One region of the Cedecea sp. genome, then DNA from elsewhere that is predicted to be linked to it. Evidence: predicted binding sites of a transcription regulator. Region 1 holds the regulator's gene; each other region holds the start of a gene.
What was found. The regulator LexA, encoded in region 1, represses DNA repair genes until DNA is damaged. The targets are predictions, from matches to a motif close to TNCTGTATGTACATACAGNA.

Region 1 (5,606 bases):
AGGTTCATGGCGTTGGCCGCCCCTGCGTTGTTGATACGCACCATCAGATCGGCGGCGATATCGTTCACCGTTGGCGTCAGCCATGCGGGACGAATCGCTTCGATAGGATCGATAGAATCTCGCCATTCCGGCACATGCTGGTTCAGGTAGGTCATCAGCGGCAGCGGTTCGCCGAAGTTTACATAGCCCTGGCCAAGGTTACGCAGCTTACTCAGACCGCGAACCATCTGCATGAAACCTTCTTTTTCCTTGGTCGCTCCGCGCAGTTCTTTGGCATAAGTACCCACTTCCATTACGTGCTCGTAGCCGATGTAAATCGGCACCAGCGTAATAGGGCGGGTACCGCCGCGCAGCATTGCCTGAATCGTCATCGACAGGGTGCCGGTCTTCGGATCAAGCAGGCGACCGGTACGTGAACGCCCACCCTCGACAAAGTACTCAACGGAATAGCCGCGGCTGAACAGCTCGCCGAGATATTCGCGGAACACCGTGGAGTAAAGTTTATTGCCCTTGAACGTACGGCGAATAAAGAACGCGCCCAGGCGGCGGAAAATCGGGCCGGCTGGCCAGAAGTTCAGGTTAATACCGGCGGCAATGTGCGGCGGGACCAGCCCCTGGTGATAAAGCACGTAGGAGAGCAGCAGGTAATCCATGTGGCTGCGGTGGCAAGGCACATAGACAATTTCATGGCCGTCATGGGCAAGCTGGCGCACGCGCTCTGCGTTATGCACGTTAATGCCCTGGTAGAGACGGTTCCAGGTTAACCCTAAGACGCGATCCGTTAAACGCACCGCTTCATAGGAAAAGTTAGCGGCAATCTCTTCCATCAGCGCGATGGCGTTTTGCTGCGCCTTCTCATGGGAGATTTTCTTGCTGCGAGCTTCATCTTCAACCGCGCGGGCAATCGCTTTTGACGCCAATAGCTTGTTGAAAAGATCCTGGCGTACCGGCAGGCGTGGCCCGACCGCAGCCAGACGCTGGCGGGCAAAGTGAGTACGCGCCACGCGAGCCAGTTTTTGGGCGATAATCTTGTCCGTGCCGTGTTCGGTTGCCATGCGGCGCAGCGAAACCGGTGGGGAAAAGCGCACGAAGCTATCGCGGCCCAGCCACGAAACCGCAAAGAATTTCTGGACACCGTTCAGGGTGCGTAAAGGCGGATTGATTTCCCCTTTCTCGCGGCCTGGCGAGCGGCCGAACATCACGGAAACCGGCACCATCTGCACATCGAGGTCTGGGTTGCTGCGGTGCAGATCCAGATAATCGTGGAACAGTTTTATCGACTCTTCTTTTGGCGTGTAGTAGGTAAAGACGCGCGGCCCGCCGTGAATAAACACGTAGCGCGGCAGCAGTACGCCGTCAATTTCCAACGGTTCCAGTGGGTCGGGCAGGTCGTGATCCAGACATTGGGCACGCAGCGTCAGTAAGTCTGCCTTAGAATTGTAGGGCAGGACGTACATAATGGGGCGTGAAGGATCCAGACCGAGCTCGGTTTGGGGATCCGCCGGGATAGACTTGCTCTTTACCAGAACGCTTAATGGTAAATTAAGTAATTTGTAGTAAATTCTTGGCCAGCCTGACATAAATGATGTAAAGCCTCAGGTTAATAATGCAAATGCGCCGCAAGGATATCAGAAACTCTGGGGAATTTCTGTGGCGCTGCGATTTAGACTCAATGAGCATTGACGCTCAATATTTAAAAAGGTTTCCTTGAATGGCGAATAATACCACCGGCATCACCCGCATTATTAAGGCTGCAGGCTACTCGTGGAAGGGGCTGCGTGCGGCCTGGATCAACGAAGCCGCCTTTCGTCAGGAGGGCGTGGCTGCGGTTATCGCTATTGTTATCGCCTGTTGGCTGGACGTTGACCCTATTACCCGTATTTTACTGATTGGCTCGGTCGTGTTGGTGATGATTGTCGAGATTCTCAATAGCGCCATTGAAGCGCTGGTTGACCGTGTGGGCACCGAGTACCACGAGCTTTCCGGACGAGCCAAAGACATGGGTTCTGCTGCGGTGCTGATAGCGATTATCCTTGCCGTTGTGACCTGGGCCACGCTGCTTTGGTCACATTTGCGATAGCCTTTCCAGAATAGTTTAAGTCGCTGGTTTTTTGCTTAATTTGTGGTTTCAAATTCGCCCGGGGCTGTATATACTCACAGCATAACTGTATAAACACCCAGGGGGCGGAATGAAAGCACTAACTACCAGGCAGCAAGAGGTGTTTGATCTCATTCGGGATCATATCAACCAAACCGGCATGCCACCGACGCGCGCCGAGATTGCACAACGTCTGGGGTTCCGTTCTCCAAACGCCGCTGAGGAACATCTCAAAGCGCTGGCCCGTAAAGGGGTTATCGAGATTGTTTCCGGCGCGTCGCGAGGTATTCGCCTGCTGGTTGAAGAAGAAAGTGGCCTGCCGCTGGTGGGCCGCGTTGCAGCCGGTGAACCGCTGCTGGCGCAGCAGCATATCGAAGGCCACTACCAGGTTGACCCGTCTCTGTTTAAGCCGAATGCGGACTTCCTGCTGCGCGTAAGCGGCATGTCGATGAAAGATATCGGCATCATGGACGGCGATTTGCTTGCGGTACACAAAACGCAGGACGTGCGTAACGGCCAGGTGGTTGTCGCGCGTATCGACGATGAAGTGACCGTGAAACGCCTGAAAAAGCAGGGCAACACCGTGCATCTGCTGCCGGAAAACAGCGAATTCCAACCTATTGTCGTCGATCTCCGCGAGCAGAATTTTAGCATTGAAGGTCTGGCCGTTGGGGTGATTCGCAACGGCGAATGGCTGTAACCCTTCTTCTGGTGGTGCGGTAAATCTGCCGTACCACTCGCTTTAAACTCCTCTATTTTCCCCTGGATCATTCCCATGCGATTCTTCTCGTCAACGGATGGTGCGCTGTGGTGGCTGGCGCTGCCGATGATTTTTTCCAACATAACCGTACCGCTGCTGGGTCTTGTCGACACCGCCGTCATCGGCCATCTCGATAGCCCGACTTATCTTGGCGGGGTGGCTATCGGCGCGACGGCGACCAGCTTCCTGTTTATGCTGCTGCTTTTTCTGCGAATGAGTACCACCGGGTTAACGGCGCAGGCGTTTGGCGCAAACGATCCACAGCGGCTGGCGCGCGCGCTGATTCAGCCATTGATGCTGGCGCTGATCGCCGGGCTTGCCATCGTGCTACTGCGTTATCCGCTGATCGCCCTCGCGCTGCATGTCGTTGGCGGCAGCGAAGACGTGCTGTATCAGGCTCGTCGTTTCCTGGAGATCCGCTGGCTGAGTGCTCCCGCATCGCTGGCTAACCTCGTGCTGTTGGGCTGGCTGCTGGGCGTTCAGTATGCGCGGGCACCGGTGATCCTGCTGGTGGTGGGGAACCTTATCAATATCGTGCTCGACCTCTGGCTGGTGATGGGGCTGCAGATGAACGTGCAGGGGGCGGCGCTGGCGACGGCAGTATCTGAATACGCCACGTTTATTATCGGCCTGGTGATGGTGCGTAACGTTCTGAAGCTGCGCGGTATTAGCTGGGCACGTCTTAAAACGGCCTGGCAGGGGGATCTCCGCAAGCTGCTGGCGCTCAACCGCGACATCATGCTGCGTTCGCTGCTGCTGCAAATTTGCTTTGCCTCCATCACCATCTTCGGCGCGCGTCTCGGTAGCGAAATTGTGGCGGTGAACGCCGTGCTGATGACGCTGCTGACCTTCACCGCCTATGCGCTGGACGGCTTCGCTTATGCGGTGGAAGCTCATTCCGGGCAGGCCTACGGCGCACGTAACCGTGGGCAACTGCTGGAGGTTTGGGGCGCAGCGTGCAGGCAGGCCGGGTTGGTCGCGGTTGCATTTGCCGCTCTCTATGCCGTTGCCGGAGAACACATCGTCGCGCTGCTGACGTCCTTGCCGGAACTGCGTCAGCAGGCCGACAGTTACCTGGCCTGGCAGGTCGTATTGCCGGTCGTCGGCGTCTGGTGCTATCTACTGGACGGCATGTTTATTGGGGCGACGCGTGGCGCGGAGATGCGTAACAGCATGGCGGTTGCCGCATTAGGCTTTGGCGTGACGCTGCTTACGCTGCCGCTGTTTGGCAACCACGCTTTATGGCTGTCGCTGGCGGTATTTTTGGCTTTGCGCGGCCTGTCGCTCGGTTATATCTGGCGGCGCCACTGGCGCAATAACACCTGGTTTGCCGCGCATGGCGACCATTGATCGCGTTTTCTAATCCTCGTTAACTTCTCATCTATCATGCTGATTTCCCGCTTTTAAGGCGGGAGTCCGCGTGCCACTGATTTTGAAAATGGTTAAAGATTCTGAGTTTTAAATGTAACCCGAAATCCTTGACTACAATTATTTCTACATCCAGCAGATATTGGATGTTTTCCAGAAATTCAGCATCCGACAGTGAGGATGCAAAACACCTAAACCGAACGATGAGGAGATGACAATGAATAAGGACGAAATCGGCGGTAACTGGAAGCAGTTCAAAGGTACGGTCAAAGAAAAATGGGGTAAGCTGACCGATGACGACATGACCGTCATTGAAGGGAAGCGTGACCAACTGGTGGGTAAAATCCAGGAACGTTATGGTTACGCCAAAGACCAGGCAGAGAAAGAGGTTAAGGACTGGGAGTCCAGGAACGAATACCGCTGGTAACCTGGCGGCCCCTCAAATGTGCTAATCCGTAAACCAATCCTGCCCGGGTACAAGGATGTACCTACCCTTCTTAACGCTTTTTCTTCGGCTGCACAGTGTGGTCGTGATTGCAGGCGCCGTGGTGGCGACAGGCTTCAACTTCCGAACAGTCTGAACACAGCCCGTGGGCTTCAATCACGTTGTGGCGCAGGGCAAAACCCATTTTTGACGCCAGATTCTGCATAATATCTTCTACACCCTGAGCCGCCTGCTCTTTCACTGCCCCGCATCTGTCGCAGATAAACATGGCAGAAGAATGGGTTGGATGATCGATAAAATTGCACAGCACGTAGCTGTTGTTGGATTCCACCCGGTGCACAAAACCCTGCTCCAGCAGAAAATCCAGCGCACGGTAAACGGTGGGTGGCTTAGCCTGTGGCTCGCTGACGCGCAGGAGATCCAGCAGGTCGTAGGCGCTGATGGCGCCGGTTTGCTCGGCCATAAGGCGCAACACCTCGAGACGCTGCGGCGTCAGGCGTACATTGCGTTGCAGGCACAGCTTTTCAGCCTGTGCTAACACGTCATGCGAAGTTGTGGTGTCCATCAGCCTCTCCCGGTCATTGACGCAATACTTTACCATAATGCGGATAAAACGCCGAATCCTGGTACATAATGACCCTATCTACCCAGGAGGAAGTGATGCAAAAACCCGATTGTATTCGCCACTGGCGCGAGCTGGAAGGCGAGGATGATTCAACCTATCCGGACAGCACGGAGCTGTTTTCTATTGGTGCCCCGCTTGCCCGCAGTTTTGGCTTAGGCCGCCTTGGTATTCACCACGAGCGCATTCCGCTTGGACGCAGAACCTCTTATCCCCATGCGGAGAGCAGCGAGGAGGAGTTTGCGTATGTGCTCGAAGGGCACCCGGAAGTGTGGATCAATGGCCATCTTTGGCAGCTTGAGCCCGGCGATAG
Region 2 (5,606 bases), on a different contig from region 1:
CGGCGCTATCCAGCTGGTATTGCCGCGCTGGGCGCCGAACATACCGGACACGTGAACCAGCGGCTTCATCTGTGGGATATCAATCAGCGTCTGTAGTTTCTGCTTCGAGCGGTGGCTGTAGAGATACTCAAACAGGCGCGGCTGACGAGTTTTCACCAGCTGAGCCATGGCGATGGTGGCGTAAACGTCTGACATGGCATCGTGCGCGTTGGCGTGCTCAATGCCGTTAGCTTTGGTCAGATGCTCCAGGCGGAAGCTTGGCAGCCCGTCCTCATTTTCCGGCCAGACAATGCCTTCGGGGCGCAGGGCGTAGCAGGCCCGCATCACGTCGAGCAAATCCCAACGGGAGTTGTCGTTCTGCCAGCTCCAGGCATAGGGATCGTAGAAGTTGCGGTAAAAGATATTGCGCGTCACTTCGTCGTCGAAACGCACGTTGTTGTAGCCCACCACGCAGGTCTTTGGCACGGTAAAAATACCGTGAATACGCTTAGCAAAGTCCGCTTCGTTTTCACCGCGCGCCAGCGCCTGCTGAGGCGTTATGCCGGTAATCATCACGGCTTCTGGCTGAGGCAGGTAGTCATCCGCAGGCTTGCAGTAAAACACTTCCGGATCGCCAATAACGTTAAATTCGCCGTCGGTGCGGAGCGCGGCAAACTGGGCCGGTCTGTCCAGCGAAGGGCTTTTGCCGAAGGTCTCGTAATCGTGAAACAGAAATGTAGCTTGCGATGCAGAGTCAGACACAGAGGTTACCATTGAGCGAGTTGTAATCGGACTCAATGGTAAACCATCTGCTGGCTCATCAGAAGGAAAAGCGCGTTTAAGATGCTGCCCGCGGGGACTTCAGCCCGGCGCGGCTTATCAGGCGTTTACCCAGCGCGATACCGCGTTTTTCTACCTTGTGGTAGAGCGCAATGGCAATCAACCAGACCACAGGCAGCACGATAGCCGTCACCATCAGGAAGCGAATCAAAGAGGGCTGGTGGGCAAAGGCGGTGTAGTGGACGAGCAGACCGATCGTGGGGAGGACAATCATCAGGTGCAGCAGGTACACCGAGTAAGACACGTCCCCCAGGAACAGGCTAAACCGGCAGGTGAGCAGCTTTCTCGGGGCGTCTGTCATCTGGCGCAGGCGACCCTCGCCCTGGTGCTGCCAGAGCAGCAGCGTCATTCCCGCGATCATTATGCACTCTGCCATCAGCCGCAGGTGAGTTTCCGCAATATGCATCTGCCAGGCAATGACCGGGGCGAGCAGCGCCAGCGCACAATAGCGCAGGTTTCTCTGCATCACCGCGTGGGATATCAGCATGCCGGCGATAAACAGCGGCAGCTTTATCACGATCATCGACGGCATCGGGAAGGCGTTGAAGTAGTCAGGAAAGAGCCAGCGAGCCGCCAGGCAAACGACCATCAACAGCGTGGTGCTGACCGCAAACCCGTAGCGCATCACCAGTAACATGATGAATGGGAATAGCAGATAATACTGCATCTCCAGCCCAATGCTCCAGTCGGGCAATACGGTGCGGAAAGAGTAAGCCGGTAACAGGCCGAAAATAAACGTCAAATGGCTGAAAATATTCAGTGCGGAATGGTCAGCATAGCGACTGCTTGCGGTGGCGGTTGTCGGCCAGGCGCTGGCGATAATATCGCGCATTTCGCCAAACCAGCCGCCAAAAATCAGCGCAACGGCCAACAGCAGATAATAGAGCGGGGCGATGCGAAAGAAGCGGCGTAGCCAGAATTTACGAAAAGTCTCCGGACTATTCCACGGTTCTTTTTCCCGGCGTTCCTGGTAATTTTTGGCCATCAAATACCCTGACAGTAAAATAAATAAATCGACCCCCATGCCAGGGTCGTAAAGAATGGGAATGCGGCACTGCACCAGCAGGCAAATGTGGCCGAGCAGAACCCAAAGCGAGGCCAGACCGCGCAGTCCTTCCAGCTCAGGAGACCAGCGTTTACTTTCCACTATAAGATAACCTTTATCTGTATTTTCTTCGGTCAGAGTAAAAATGAATCAAAGCCGCCACAATCAGAATGTCGCGCAATCGGGGAATATCAGAATAAACGCAGTACAACGCACGGCAGGAATATATCCGTACAAATGTCATTCATTACTATTACCAAATATGAAATGTCATATTTTCTTGCAATTTAAAGAAGCAAATTAACAAGAACTCCCGTAAAACGAGCCGCTGTAAATTAAGTCTTTGAGGAAATGCCGTTGAAAACCCGCCTGCTTGTTGCCCTGAGCTTTATGTCCCTTTCCATTAACGCCGCATTAGCTGATGATATTTTCCCCCATCAGCCGCAGCCGCCTCAGGTAGAGGCTGGTGCATGGGTGCTGATGGATTACACCACCGGGCAGGTGCTGACCGCAGGTAATGAACACGTACAGCGCAACCCGGCGAGCCTCACCAAACTGATGACCGGCTATGTGGTAGACCGCGCTATCGACAGCAAACGTATCACGCCGGACGATGTCGTCACGGTGGGCAAAGATGCCTGGGCAAAAGGCAATCCGGTCTTTGATGGTTCATCGCTGATGTTTATTAAGCCCGGCGACAGGGTCACCGTGCGTGACTTAAGCCGCGGATTGATCATCGACTCCGGTAACGATGCCTGCGTCGCGCTGGCAGACTATGTGGCGGGGGGGCAAAAGCAGTTCGTGGGCATGATGAACCACTATGTGGAACAACTTGGCCTGCATGACACCCATTTTGAAACCGTTCACGGCCTTGACGCGCCAGGCCAGCACAGCTCTGCTTATGATCTGGCCGTATTATCCCGCGCAATTATCCACGGCGAGCCGCAGTTCTACCATATGTATAGCGAGCGGAGCCTTACCTGGAACGGCATTACCCAACAGAACCGTAATGGCCTGCTGTGGGATAAATCACTCAACGTTGATGGCCTGAAAACAGGGCACACCGAGAGCGCAGGCTTCAACATTATTGCTTCCAGCGTGCTCGGCCAGCGCCGACTGATTGCGGTGATTATGGGCGGTCTTAGCTCAAAAGGACGTGAGGAACAGGCTCGCAAGCTGCTGCATTGGGGGCAGGATAACTTTGATACCGTGCAGGTTTTGCAAAAAGGCAAAGCCATCGGCAGCGAGCACATTTGGTATGGGGATAAACCAAACATTAGCGTTGGCCCGGACCATGACGTTTTCCTTGCGCTACCTAAGTCCGAAGTCGCTCACATCAAGGCTAAGTATGTGCTGAGCAAACAGGATATGGAGGCGCCCCTTGCTGCCAACGCGCAGATTGGCGAAATTCAGCTGTTTGATGGCGACAGGCTTATCTCCCATTGGCCGCTGGTTAACCTTACGCCGGTGGAGAAAGGCGGGATGTTTTCACGCCTGGGCGATTTCATTAGCCGCAAGCTTTAACCGTTTTGAATGCGCATAAGCCGCGCGACTTGCGCGGTTTTTTTTGCCCAGATTTCTTGCGAAGCAGCTCCCAAAACTGGCAGCTTGTGCCTACGCCAAAAACGCTATAGTGTATAAATGTACAGTGCATTTATTCATCAGCGTGGAGGCAGTATGACATTCAACGTTCAGCAAGTTCCGGCGCGTAAAGTGGCCGGCTTTCATCTGGTTGGGCCGTGGGAAACAACGGTACCGCAGGGGTTTGGTCAACTGGCAATGTGGGCTAAATCCCACAGCCTGAACGGCGAGTGGCTGGCCGTTTATTACGATGATCCGGACGTGGTTCCTGCGGAAAAGCTCCGTGTTGACACCGTGATTAGCGTCGGTGATGACTTTGATATCCCAGAGAACAGTGAAGGCGTTATTGTCACGGCGCTTGAGGCGGGTACCTACGCTGTTAGCCATGCAAAAGTGGAAAATGAAGCATTCCAGGCAGCCTGGGAGACCTTCTTCAACCAAATCGAAGCGGATGGCGGCTATCAGCTGACCGGTAAGGCCTGCTATGAAATCTACCTTAACGACGGCTCCGCGTCCGGCGTCTGGGAAATTGATATGTATATCCCGGTGACGAAAGCCTGACAGGAGCAAACTATGACGGATGCGTTAGCCGGGTTAAAGGTGTTATTTGTTGCCGGGTATGGCCCTATTCCGCGTGATGTGGCGGTCAGCACCGGGTTTTATCAGCAGGTGCTTGGGCTGCCGCTAAAGACAATGGAAGGCAACGAGGACTATCTGGCAACGGAACACGGTGCGCTGGATGGCGTAAAACACTTTGCGCTCTGGCCGCTCTATCAGGCTGCCCAGTCCTGCTTTGGTGTCGACAGCTGGCCTCAGGACCTTGTTATTCCGCAAAGCTGGGTGGAGTTCGAAGTTGAAGACGTCGGGCAGGCGACGGCGGTGCTGAAGCAGTCAGGGTACCGGATGCTGGTGGATAACCGTATGGAGCCCTGGGGGCAAACGGTGTCACGCTTGCTCAGCCCTGAAGGTTTGCTGGTCGGGATCACCGTAACTCCCTGGCTTCGTTAGCGTCGGTCAACCTGGGCGGCAGGTTGCCGCCCCATTTCTGATATTCAGCAAAGAAACGTGAAATATCCCGCGTTAAAACCCTGTGCTACGCGGCTTTATGATTTCTTTGCGAGAAAAACGGGTACAATTTCTTTTTTGTTTCCGGAGAGCCGGGTGTGCGCCCCGACAAATCACTGACCCCGTTTGAGATCCGTATTTACCGTAATTATCGTGTCGTTCACGGTATACGTATCGCGCTTGCCTTTGTGCTGACGTTTATTTTGGTTCGCCTGCTGCAGATCCCTGAGGGAACCTGGCCTTTGATCACGCTGGTCGTCGTGATGGGGCCTATCTCATTTTGGGGTAACGTGGTTCCACGCGCATTCCAGCGCATTGGTGGAACCATTTTTGGCGCAGCAGTTGGGCTAATAGCCCTTAAGCTTGAGCTTTTCTCGCTGCCGCTGATGATAGTCTGGTGTGGATTAGCGATGTTTTTGTGCGGTTATCTGGCGCTCGGCAAACGTCCCTACTAGGCGTTGCTTATCGGCATCACGCTCTCCGTGGTTGTCGGGGCGCCGCCGGGAGACATGGAGATTGCGCTGTGGCGCAGCGGTGACGTTATCTTTGGCTCTCTTCTGGCCATGTTATTCACCAGCGTTTATCCGCAGCGGGCGTTTATTCACTGGCGTATCCAGATGGCGACCTTCGTGCAGGCGTTCAGTAAAGTCTATACCGCCGGTTTTTCGCCAAACCTCGTGGAGCGCCCGCGGCTGGAAAAACCGCTGCAGAAGATCCTCAATGACGTCGTTAAAATGCGCGCCTTAATTGGGCCAGCCAGCAAAGAAACCCGTATTCAGAAGTCGGTCTTTGAGGCCATTCAGACTATTAACCGCAACATGGTGTGTACCCTGGAACTGCAGATAAACGCTTACTGGGCAACGCGAGCCAGCCATTTCGTGATGATTAACGCCCATACGCTGCGCGATACTCAGCAAATGACACAGCGAACGCTGGTGGCCATTGCGAAGGCGCTGCATGAAGGGAATCCTTCGCCTATATCTGCCAACACGGAAAAACTGAATGAAATTGTCTATGAATTGCGTCAGCTGATGGAAGGGGGACAAGGCGGCGATCTGCAGGAGACACCGATTCATGGCTACGTCTGGCTTAGTCT
Region 3 (5,606 bases), on a different contig from region 1:
GCTATATATCGAAAATAAATAAACTCACAAACGCTATATTTGAGATGTATACAAATTTCCACATTTTATCTAACTTAACCAAAAAGCAGCGTTTTGTTTGTAAATGAATCAGAAGATACTCTTGTATTGGCGTACAGTAAAAGCATCCCCTTTGCATCTGTAAAACCACAGATGACGCTAAGTCTATAAACAAAGTCCTCCAAAGTAACATCAAGGGCAATCAGCATCCTTATTAACATGGTTAATGTTAGGTGATTTACTCCCCTTTCGTATCTTGATATTTGTTGTTGGCTTAATCCAACCATACGGCCAAATTCAGCACCAGTAATTTTTTTTCTTTGCGAAAGAAACGAATTGTTTCACCAGCACATGAGTTAATCATACTGAATCTTTTTAACGCGGGCGTCACTATCTCTTCAGGGAAGAAATGGCTATCCCCAATGAAAAACAAAACATAACCGATTCAGTGTCTTTATTGAATCGAGATCGTTAATTTCCTGACGTAACTGACCATACGCTTTTATTCACAAGTAATTTAACTAACATTATCTTGCTTGAAGTCAAAAATGTGATGCGTGATTTTCTGTAGTATGTTTAACCGAATGTATGTTTCCGAGTAGCCACATTTTAGATGTGATGATTATCACAATGCAATAGTCGTAACGGTTCGCATTAATCACTATACGAAACTGTTACCAATGTTAATGTTTTCGATAAATTGATAAAAACACCCCTATAATCAATGCGTTATAACACCTGGCACTCACTGTCAATATCGGCCATTATTTACTTTAATTCGATATTTTTAGCTAAACCATCATCAAAAATTGAATTAAAAAGGTTTTTAAATCCAAATAATCCATGTTTACACAAAACAAAACAATTTGACTCAAGTTTAGTTACGAATATTAATTCTTTCTATAAAAATTGATGTAAGCATCTGTTATTTATATAGTTATCCATATCACCATCCAAAATTAAACTCTCATAGCGAGTATTTGCCTGTTGGTGCTGTAAGTCTCCCCGTTTTAATTCCCCACACTTTTTGAGAGTTCCGATTTTTCAGCCACCAGCTGATACTCTTCCGGTGTCAGGGATTCATGGGACCGATCGTTGTTATAGTCCATCAGTCAGCGCTATGTAATTTCCCGTGTTTCATTCAGAGGGCTGATCAGGTTTCTGCCCGGTATGGCCGATGGAGCCAACGCCAGTGAGACCCGTTCTGGTTCCTTCTCCATCCGCATCTTCAGCGTGTAGCCGCAGAATAGGCAGGTTTGCAAGGATACTTACACAATATCAGGGGGATGAAGTAGCACTGTTCGGCAAAGATACCCCTTATCCTCTATCCAGACTGCCCTGCTCGTGATTCCCCCTTGATCTTTGCTATCAACATACAATACTGTATATAAATACAGTATTAATCAGCGGTGATCATAATGCAGCTTTTCACACCTACTGAGCGACACCAGATAGTCGCTCACCCGATGTGCAATGCCCCTGTTCCCTGCGTCTTTCCAGGTCCGGCACAGGGCTACATTGAGCGTCGTACCGCTCTGAATGAACCGATGATTCAACACCTCAGTGTGACCTGTATCATGGCCTCTGCGAGATGAGCATGTTTGCACTGTGTGATGTGAACGCTTTCTATGCATCCTGCGAAACTGCTTTTCGTCCTGACCTGAAGGGCCGACCCGTCGTGGTTTTGTCCAATAACGATGGTTGTGTCATCTCTCGTTCAGCGGAAGCAAAACCTCTGGTGAAGATGGGGGAACCGTATTTCAAACACAAAGAGCTGTTCAGGCATCATGGTGTGGTGTGCTTCAGTAGTAACTATGAACTTTATGCTGATATGTCCAACCGGGTTATGACCACGCTTGAAGGGATGTCCCCTCGTAGCGAAATATATTCAATTGATGAGATCTTTTGCGATCTTACCGGCGTACGAAACTGTCGCGATCTTTCCGAATTAGGCCGGGAGATGAGAGCGACCGTTCTGCAGCACACACACCTGACAATCGGCGTAGGGATAGCACCAACAAAGACCCTGGCTAAACTGGCAAATCATGCAGCTAAACGATGGCAACGGCAGACGGAAGGCGTTGTTGAGTTGTCAAATGTGGGTCGACAGCGAAAATTGATGGCTGTACTACCGGTAAACGAGGTCTGGGGGGTAGGACGACGCATCACGAAGAAACTTGAGATGATGGGGATAAAGACAGTCTTGCAACTGGCAGACACTGATATCCAATTCATCAGAAAACACTTCAATGTCGTGCTGGAAAGAACCGTCCGTGAATTACGGGGTGAACCCTGCCTTGAGCTGGAAGAGTTCGCCCCGGTAAAGCAAGAAATCATCTGCTCTCGTTCGTTCGGCGATCGCGTCACCGAATACGAGGATATGCGTCAGGCTATCTGCAGCTATGCGGCTCGGGCTGCAGAGAAACTTCGTTTGGAACATCAATACTGCCGATTTATCTCGGCGTTTGTGAAAACATCCCCCTTCGCGGTTAGCGAGCCCTGTTACGGCAATAGCGCATCGCTAAAGCTGCTCACGCCAACCCACGACAGCAGAGATATCATCGCGGCGGCAACACGCTGTTTGGATGCAATCTGGAAAAGCGGATATCGGTACCAGAAAGCTGGCGTACTACTGGGCGATTTTTATAGCCAGGGCGTCGCGCAACTTAATCTGTTCGATGACAATGCTCCAAGAAAAAACAGCAAAAAGTTAATGGATGTATTAGATCATCTGAATGCTGAAAAAGGCAGTGGGACGCTCTACTTCGCTGGTCAGGGCATTCAGCAACAATGGCAGATGAAACGGGAAATGCTTTCACCTCGATACACAACACGATTTTCTGACCTACTTACCGTTAAGTAATGCGTGGAACCAAAACGAGTCTGCTTCCCACCACCGGCTTTCCGGCTAAATCCGGGCGGAATGCCGTTTCACAGGAGGCATAGAAGCTGTTGACATCCACCAGCGCAAACATGCTTAGCTCGCCGCTTTGATGATAAAAGTGACGACGCCAAAGATATCGAGCGAGCCTTCGTCGGTGACAGAGATCGGCGAGTAAGCGCTGTTCATCGGCAACAGCATCACCGTCGGGCGAAGCTGCAGGCGCTTCACGGTGAACGCCCCGTCAATCGCTGCAATCACAATATCGCCCTGCGACGCCGTTCTTGAGCTGTCAACGATAAGCAAATCTCCTTCGCCGATTCCCCCTTCCACCATCGAGTCCCCCGCCGCCTTCACGAAGTAAGTCGCGCCGGGATTGCGCACCAGCAGCTTGTTGAGGTCGATACGCTGCTCAACATAGTCCTGTGCCGGTGACGGAAACCCGCACTGCACCAGGTCGCCAAAGAGAGGTAAAGAAGAGTCGGGGCAATGCGCCGCAGGTTTGAGAAGGTTCATGATACCGCCAATGCAAATACTGTTTATATATACAGTATCAGGTAAAAAAGACACTTCAAGCAAGAAAACACGCACTTTTGCTAAGCCATTTGTTTTGCAAACGAAAAAACTCTAGCCCGCAGACAGAATCCATAAAAGCCTTAAGGTGTAATGAAAAAGAGCATAGTGATATGGTCATCAGCAGGCCCGTTACCCAACAAAAGGATGCGTGATGACACAGCCAGAGATTCAGGATTTGCTTAACCAGCTCGAAACCCCGGAAGATGCCGCGGCGCTAAGCTGGGTGGAAAAACAAAACCAGCGCACCACGGACAGGTTCGCCAAAGGAGAGCGTTTTCAGCAGATGCGGGGCGCCATCCTGCAGTCGCTTGATGATAAAACCAACATTCCCTGGGGAAGTCATTACCGCGAAAAGGTCTATAACTTCTGGCAGGATGACGAGCATCCTCGGGGTATCTGGCGCCGGACGTCTGAAGCCTCTTATCTGACGGCCACGCCGGAATGGGAAACGGTGCTGGATATCGATCGCCTGAATGAAGACGAAGGCGCGAACTGGAGCTACCACGGCGCAGACCTGCTTCATCCTGACTATTCGCGGGCGCTGATCTTTTTATCCAGCGGCGGCGATGCCTGTGAAATACGTGAATTCGATCTGGTGAATAAAACGTTTATTCGCGACGGATTTTTCCTGCCGGAAAGCAAAAGCTCGGCAAGCTGGGTGGATGAAAATACCCTGCTGCTGGCGCTGGACGCGGGTGACGACACGCTCACCACCTCCGGCTATCCACGCTGCGCTTACCGCTGGGTCCGTGGCACATCGCCGCAGGATGCCGCGCTGATTTACGCTGGCGAAGCTACGGATATGGCCGTTTCAGCCTGGCATGACGATACCCCCGGTTTTGAGCGCGATTTGGTGCACCGCAGCAAAGACTTCTACCGCGGGCAGACCTGGCTATTGACCGGGCAGGACACGCTGACGCTTATCGCCGTCCCGGAGGATGCCTCCTGCGGATTTTTTAAAGACTGGCTGCTGGTCACGCTAACCTCCGACTGGCCAATAGCTGAGACAACCTGGCCCGCAGGTGCCCTGCTGGCTATTGATTTAGCTGATTTTCAGCGAGGTGAGCGCCATTTCATTTCGCTCTTCACGCCCAACTCGCGCACCACGCTGCAAGGCTACGGCTCGACCCGTGATTACCTCCTGCTTAACCTGAGCCAGGATGCTGTCGAAAAAGTCGATTTTATAAAAATCGAAAACGGGCAACGCCACTGTGTGAAAACGCTGGAGCTGCCTGATTTTACCAACGTCTCCGCCGGCGGTATTGATGATGAAAGCAACCGCTACCGGTTGGTCAGTCACGGGTTTTTGCAGCCCTACAGCGTCAGTTATGGCGATCTCGACACCGACACACTCACTCTTGTGAAACAGGATCCAGCCTGCTTTGATGCTGAAGCATTCAGCGTGACTCAGCACTTTGCCCTTTCACTGGATGGCACCCGCGTCCCCTACTTCCAGGTGGCAGCCAAAGCGCTGGCGCTGTCCGGTGATAATCCGACGCTGCTGTACGGTTACGGCGGATTCGAGGTCTCTTTAACACCTCATTACCTTGACTCAAAAGGCGCGACGTGGCTGCAAAAAGGCGGGGTTTATGTCGTCGCGAATATTCGCGGCGGCGGTGAATATGGCCCGGCCTGGCACCAGGCCGCGCTCAAACAGCATCGCCATCGCGCCTGGGAAGATTTTACCTCTGTGGCAAGCGATCTGGCGGCGCGGAAAGTTACCTGTGCCGCGAAGCTTGCCGCTCAGGGTGGGAGCAACGGCGGCCTGCTGATCGGCAATATGCTTACCGACTACCCAGCATTATTTGGCGCGCTGGTGTGCGAAGTCCCGCTGCTGGATATGCTGAACTATCACCGCTGGCTCGCGGGAGCCTCCTGGATTGCCGAGTATGGCGACCCGGACATTGCCGAAGAGCGAGAGTGGCTGCAGCGTTATTCTCCGTTCGACAAAGTGTCCGCCGATGTGGATTATCCCCCCACGCTGTTCACCACCGGCACCCAGGATGACAGGGTTAGCCCGGCCCACGCGCGTCGGATGGTGGCGCGGATGCAGCAACAAGGGCACGAGAACGTCTGGCTGTATGAGGAAACGGATGCTGGCCACGGCAGCGCGCCGGAGAATAGCCAGACG

Region 2: sbmC (DNA gyrase inhibitor SbmC) is a predicted target of LexA. The motif match lies at 3,496-3,515, and genes of this name have one in related genera.
Region 3: umuD (translesion error-prone DNA polymerase V autoproteolytic subunit) is a predicted target of LexA. The motif match lies at 3,433-3,452, and genes of this name have one in related genera.

Annotation. Positions count from the first base shown of each region.
Region 1 covers NZ_DASYBS010000093.1:46,221-51,826, forward strand. Annotated here, with positions in the region: gene plsB (glycerol-3-phosphate 1-O-acyltransferase PlsB) at 1-1,580, opposite strand, end outside; gene VGM55_RS14610 (diacylglycerol kinase) at 1,712-2,080, shown strand; gene lexA (transcriptional repressor LexA) at 2,190-2,798, shown strand; gene dinF (MATE family efflux transporter DinF) at 2,874-4,208, shown strand; gene VGM55_RS14625 (CsbD family protein) at 4,444-4,653, shown strand; gene zur (zinc uptake transcriptional repressor Zur) at 4,724-5,236, opposite strand; gene VGM55_RS14635 (cupin domain-containing protein) at 5,332-5,606, shown strand, end outside.
Region 2 covers NZ_DASYBS010000097.1:6,844-12,449, reverse strand. Annotated here, with positions in the region: gene sbcB (exodeoxyribonuclease I) at 1-741, opposite strand, end outside; gene VGM55_RS15945 (acyltransferase) at 818-1,969, opposite strand; gene dacD (serine-type D-Ala-D-Ala carboxypeptidase DacD) at 2,222-3,388, shown strand; gene sbmC (DNA gyrase inhibitor SbmC) at 3,542-4,006, shown strand; gene VGM55_RS15930 (glyoxalase) at 4,019-4,453, shown strand; partial or broken gene VGM55_RS15925 (FUSC family protein) at 4,609-5,606, shown strand, end outside.
Region 3 covers NZ_DASYBS010000030.1:38,214-43,819, reverse strand. Annotated here, with positions in the region: gene VGM55_RS05230 (helix-turn-helix transcriptional regulator) at 75-329, opposite strand; gene VGM55_RS05220 (Y-family DNA polymerase) at 1,616-2,881, shown strand; gene umuD (translesion error-prone DNA polymerase V autoproteolytic subunit) at 2,996-3,415, opposite strand; gene VGM55_RS05210 (prolyl oligopeptidase family serine peptidase) at 3,627-5,606, shown strand, end outside.